Regions from separate parts of the Erwinia sp. E_sp_B01_1 genome, predicted to be linked through region 1. Evidence: predicted binding sites of a transcription regulator. Region 1 holds the regulator's gene; the other holds the start of a gene.
The links. Region 1 encodes CRP, which controls carbon source genes, mostly activating them, when cyclic AMP is high. Its sites were predicted from a motif close to ATGTGANNNNNNTCACAT; they were not measured.
Positions count from the first base shown of each region.

Region 1 (3,114 bases):
GTGCCGTGGAACCAGGTTCCGGGCACCTTTACGCCGTGGCAACCCCTGCCTGAACCTACCGACGTTTTGTTTTATGAAGGCCTGCACGGCGGTGTCGTGACGCCTACCGATAACGTTTCACAGCATGTTGACCTGCTGGTCGGCGTGGTCCCCATCGTTAACCTGGAGTGGATCCAGAAATTAGTGCGCGACACCAGTGAACGGGGGCACTCCCGCGAGGCGGTAATGGATTCGGTAGTGCGCTCTATGGAAGATTACATTAATTTCATCACCCCACAGTTCTCGCGCACACACATCAACTTCCAGCGCGTCCCCACTGTAGATACCTCTAACCCCTTCGCTGCGCGAGCCATTCCCTCGCTGGATGAGAGCTTTGTAGTGATCCACTTCCAGGCGCTGGAGGATATTGATTTCCCCTACCTGTTGTCGATGCTACAGGGGTCTTTTATCTCCCACATCAATACATTAGTGGTGCCGGGTGGAAAAATGGGGCTGGCGATGGAATTGATCATGGGGCCGCTGGTGAAACGGCTGATCCAGGGGAAAAAATTGAGTGATGCCCCGACAGTGCGGGGCAGCAGCAAAACGGTGATGCAGTGACTTATCCTGTTATTCAATCACTTCATAACTGTGGGTGATCTCCACGCCCTTTCCTAACATCAGCGCAACAGAGCAATATTTCTCAGCGGAGAGATCCACAGCACGCGCTACGGCCTTATCAGCCAGCGCTGCACCGCTGACAATAAAGTGCATATTGATATGGGTAAACAGGCGGGGTGCTTCCTCACGGCGCTCTGAAGTTAGCTTAACCTCGCAATCCCTGACGTTATGACGGCCCTTCTGCAGGATGGAAACCACATCTATTGCGCTGCATCCGCCCGCGGCCATCAGCACCATTTCCATCGGGCTTGGTGCCTTATCGCCTGAATTCCCATCCATCAACACCTGATGTCCCGATGAGGATTCTCCCAAAAACGTTAACCCTTCTACCCACTTTACCCGAGCCTGCATAACAAGTTCCTCTAATTCATTCAGTTAACCTCAGATTACGCTTTACCCTGAAAAACGGCAATGCGGCAGTTTTCGCACTATGCTGAAGCGAGACAACAGAAGACACCCATTGAAAGCTGTGCTACAAACAAAGCTGTAATATATTCGTCAGTACTCTACATGCATGACGAAACGGGACGACATAACGAGCCAGGCTTTTGACAGAGGCCCGAATAAATTTCCTGATGGGAAACGCTTGACTATTTCAACGCCTGGCAGGGAACTCTGCCCCTGTATTTAGGCACGATTACAACAGAGGATAACAGCGAATGGTTCTCGGCAAACCGCAAACAGACCCGACACTTGAATGGTTCCTGTCACATTGCCATATTCATAAGTATCCCTCCAAAAGCACGCTGATTCATCAGGGTGAAAAGGCGGAAACGCTCTACTACATCGTCAAAGGCGCAGTAGCGGTACTTATCAAGGATGAAGAAGGCAAAGAGATGATCCTCTCTTACCTCAATCAGGGTGACTTCATTGGCGAGCTTGGCCTGTTCGAAGAGGGTCAGGAACGCAGCGCGTGGGTACGTGCGAAGACAGCCTGTGAAGTGGCTGAGATCTCCTACAAAAAATTCCGTCAGCTGATTCAGGTTAACCCTGACATTCTGATGCGTCTCTCTTCACAGATGGCGCGTCGTCTGCAGGTGACTTCTGAGAAAGTGGGCAATTTAGCTTTCCTCGATGTGACAGGTCGCATCGCGCAAACCCTGCTGAACCTGGCGAAGCAACCCGACGCCATGACGCATCCGGACGGCATGCAGATCAAAATCACCCGCCAGGAAATTGGGCAGATCGTTGGCTGCTCACGTGAAACGGTAGGGCGTATTCTGAAAATGCTGGAAGATCAAAACCTGATCTCGGCACACGGTAAAACGATCGTTGTCTACGGCACTCGCTAATCGGCTCTGATCCACGGCGCAACAGTTACTGTTGCGCCGTTTTATTTGGTACGGAGTGATGTGGCGTCGAATCATTTATCACCCAGAAGTTAATTACGCACTGCGCCAGACGCTGGTGCTCTGTTTACCCGTGGCTACAGGATGGCTGCTGGGCGATTTGCAGAGAGGTTTACTCTTTTCCTTAGTGCCTGCCTGTTGCAATATTGCTGGTCTCGATACGCCTCATAAACGTTTTTTCAAACGCCTGATTGTCGGCGGAAGCCTGTTTGCCTTCAGCAGCTTCCTGATCCAGTACCTTGGCGGCCATGCCGTTCCCCTGCCGGTTATTCTCTTTACGATGGCGATGCTGCTGGGCATTACCGGGGAGCTAAGCCCGCTGCATGGGCGTTTGCTGCCAGGCTCGCTGATTGCTGCAATTTTTACGCTGAGTCTGGCCGGACGTATGCCCGTCTGGGAACCGCCGATGCTCTATATTTTGGGCACAATCTGGTACGGAGTCTTTAACTGGTTCTGGTTCTGGCTGTGGAAAGAGCAGCCGATGCGCGAAACTCTCAGCCTGCTCTACCGGGAGCTGGCGGGCTATTGCGAAGCCAAATATACCCTGCTGACCCGGCTTACCGATCCTGAAAAGGCCCTGCCTCCGCTGCTGATACGACAGCAGAAAGCTGTCGACCTGATCACCACCTGCTATCAGCAAATGCACATGCTGTCAGCTACCCGTTATAACCATCATAAACGGCTAACCCGGGCATTTCAGGTGGCGCTGGATTTGCAGGAACATATCTCAGTCAGTCTGCATCAGCCGGAGGAGGTGCAAAAACTGGTTGAGCAGAGCCATGCTGAAGCGGTCATTCGCTGGAATGCTCAGACTATAGCTGCCAGGCTGCGTGAACTGGCCGACGATATCCTCTATCACAAGCTGCCCAACCGTTTCACCATGGAAAAACAGTTGCAGGCGCTGGAGAAAATTTCGCGTCAGAATCCGGATAATCCGGTTGGGACCTTTTGCTATTACCATTTCAGCCGTATCGGACGGGTGTTGCGCACGCAGCGCCCTCTCTATCAGCGGGACTTAATGGCCGATCGGCAACGCCGGCTGCCTCTGCTGCCCGCCATCAAAAGCTATCTGTCGTTGAAATCCGCAGCCCTGCGAACCGCAGGC
Region 1 covers NZ_CP142208.1:409,489-412,602, reverse strand. Annotated here, with positions in the region: gene VRC33_RS01810 (phosphoribulokinase) at 1-600, shown strand, start outside; gene VRC33_RS01805 (OsmC family protein) at 610-1,011, opposite strand; gene crp (cAMP-activated global transcriptional regulator CRP) at 1,320-1,952, shown strand; gene VRC33_RS01795 (YccS/YhfK family putative transporter) at 2,011-3,114, shown strand, end outside.

Region 2 (3,114 bases), 790 kb from region 1:
ATGGTCAGCACCAGACAGAAGGAAACCAGCACCAGACCGGCGAACAGCAGTTTAGCTTCTTTAGAGGTTACCGCCCCGCTGGGCAGAGGGCGCGCCCTGGTACGTTTAACGTGACCATCAATCTTCCGGTCGGCGTAATCATTCACCACACAGCCCGCGGCACGCATAAAAAAGACGCCGAGGGTGAAGACGATGAGCACCTTCAGCGGCGGGATTTGCCCGCCTGCCAGCCACAACGCCCAGAAGGTGGGCCACAGCAGCAGCAGGGAGCCAATCGGCTTGTCGATGCGCATCAGACGGCTGTAAGCCTGGAATTTACTCACTGGCACACTAGTCTCCACGTAACAGGCTCCCTGCTTCCGGCAAAGACCGATAGAGCGGTGCCGGAGGTAAAAACAGTTCGGTCAGCAACAGAGGTTTACCAGAGAGGCGCAACCGTGAGCGGCGCCCCCATAATCCCTTGTGCTGGCCGGGTTCAATAAAATCGCGCGTCAGCGTGGATGAAGCAAACAGATAGCGCCCCAGAGGCCGGGTTCCCAGTTGCTGCAGCATCTGTTCCGGGCCAATTAATGTGGATTCCGGCACTATGGTGCGTCCGGCAAGCCAGGGCTCACCATCCCCGCACAGCAGAATTTCACGGAGCCAGTAACGGGATTCCTGCGGCAGTAATGCCACTTCCTCACCCACCTCTTCCGGGCCAATAAATCCCTCGCGTACCACGTTGACCGTCACCTTCTGGCAGTGCCGTTCAAAACGCTGGGTCATGGAGTCTTCTTCCATCAGCCAGTCCAGCAGAGGTGCAGTAAGCAGCGGCGAGTTGGCAGGCAGCCACTCAAGGGCGCGCAGTTGCGACAGCGCGTTAAGGTCCATCAGGCATCTCCGGACAAAAATTTTGCCATAGTGTAACGCAGAGGTTGTGAGAGAACACAGAAGCAGGGAGGAAATTGTGCGGTTTTCACCAGAAGTGGGCGCGCCCTGTCAGCGCGCCGGAAGATTATTCGCGTCTCAGCCGGTTGCTGTTCGCCAGCCATAACGTCACGACCAGGATCAGGATGGCAATGGAGTAGGCCAGCGTATCCAGCGGGTTTTTGTGATCGACAATGATCAGCCGGATAATGGCCGTGATGCCGATATAGACAAAATAGCGCAGAGGGAAGTGATAGCCCGACTGGAAATATTTGACGATCAGCGCAATAAACTCGAAGTAGAGAAAGTAAATCACTATCCCTTCGATCAGCAGATAAGAGGAAGTCTGTTCGCCAGTGTTGAGTAACACGTTTGCCAGATGTAAGGTCTCTTTACCCAAAAAGATTGCCAGAATACAGGCTAAAAATATCAGTCCGATATTCAGTAACATCTGTAGAAACCAGGCGATGCGCGTGGCGGTAATCATGTGAAAAACCCCTTAAAGTCACTGTATCCGTCAGAATAATCCTGATGAGCACAATATGCTTTAGTGTGAGCCAGTTCACAAGTTTTGCTTAGCGCTTTCATGCTGATGCAGGCAGGAAAAACAGGAGGCCGGGCGGCATAAACGTTTTGCCCCCCTGACGCCCCCGGCCACTGCTTTTAGCGGAAATCGATATCGCGATCGGTGGTCATGTCATACAGCTGATACTTACGGCCCAGCATCTGACCGCCATCACGCGTCAGCGGCGTCCAGTTGACCTGCGCACGGCCCCGCGTTGGCGAAGCGGTAAACAGATCCATTGGAATCGAAATATAGAACCCTTTGGTGAAATCACCTTCACCATACTCTTCTGCCGAGACGTTGGTTTTGGTGGCATAAGCACCCACAATCACCCCACTGTCGAACTGACGGGAGATGTCCACGGTCGCGCCTTTATCCTCGGCCAGATACTGGCCCACGCTCGCTTTTACCAGCACCTGATTGTTGAAGAACGAAGGCCGCCAGTAAGCCGTCACGTTACCCACTTTGGCTGAGTAATCGTTAAACTGCATCATGTTGTCCCAGTCACGCTGCTTAACGTAGTTGGCATCGATGCCAAACGCCCAGTCAGAGTCCAGCGGACGGTACAACACTTCGCCCCCTACGCCGCCATACATGGTTTCCAGATAGCCACCGTAAACCTGGCCATAGAAGCCGTTACCCAGCTCATGCATGTAGTTGGCTTGCAGGTTATTAACGTAGACGTTGTTTTCCACGTAATCGCGGATATGGGTACGCACGCGAGGCAGTGAAGAGTCATTCGGTGCGCCGTTGTAATTGAACTTGTCGTAGTTGTTAGTCAGGTTGCCAAACACACTGCCGTCAATTAACAAGTGTTGGGTCAGCCAGTAGCTGGCATTGCCCATCACCCCGACCTGATACAGGTAGAAGCTTTCTGGTCCCCCCACAGACTGGTTAAGCACCGGCGAGAGGCTGTAGTTGAAGCGATCGCCGTCGATGTAATAACCCTGCTGAGTATGACCCGGTTCCACAGGTTCAATACGTTTCTGATCCAGAGGCTGCTCTTTGCCCAGCGGATAACCTTCCAGCTGCTGACGCAGGCTGGCAACGCTGGTCTGGGTGGTTACCTGAGGCATCCGGTTGCGGGTTTCGGTGACGTTCAGCGTGTCGACACCAGAAGGCAGGTTGTTCATCAGGATCACGTTGGCACGATCGATCCCTTCCTGGGTATTGCGATATTTCGACTGCTGGCCAGAGGCATACATCGTATTGCCTTTGACCTGAATATTCGGAGCAGTCAGACCAGCATTGTATTTCAGATCGGTCAGCTGGTTAGCCACGGTGGTGGGCTCCAGGAACTCACCCTGCGGCTGAGGCTTATAGGCCGGTTTTGCTGAGTCAATTGAGGCAGTATGCAGATCGTTGAAATTGGTGCGCAGCGTAAAGCCGGCCATAAAGGTGTTGCCACGCTCATAGCTGACGTTAACATCGGCCCAGTCGGTCAGGCGGTAAATCGCCCCGACGTTGATTTTGCTTTTCTGCTCCAGGCGTCCGGCAAAGTCATCCTGATAATCGTTGCCTTCATATTCGGCTTTCAGTCGCAACGGCTGCCACGGCGTCTGATACTCCACGCCGCCGAAAATCGCCGCCGGGCCTTTGAACATGTCTTTGCCGTTTACCGATCCGGCTGTACCACTGCTTTC
Region 2 covers NZ_CP142208.1:4,420,004-4,423,117, forward strand. Annotated here, with positions in the region: gene ubiA (4-hydroxybenzoate octaprenyltransferase) at 1-341, opposite strand, end outside; gene ubiC (chorismate lyase) at 331-870, opposite strand; gene psiE (phosphate-starvation-inducible protein PsiE) at 995-1,393, opposite strand; gene VRC33_RS20550 (YjbH domain-containing protein) at 1,570-3,114, opposite strand, start outside.
Region 2: the regulator CRP is predicted to act here: its motif matches at 1,457-1,474, upstream of psiE (phosphate-starvation-inducible protein PsiE).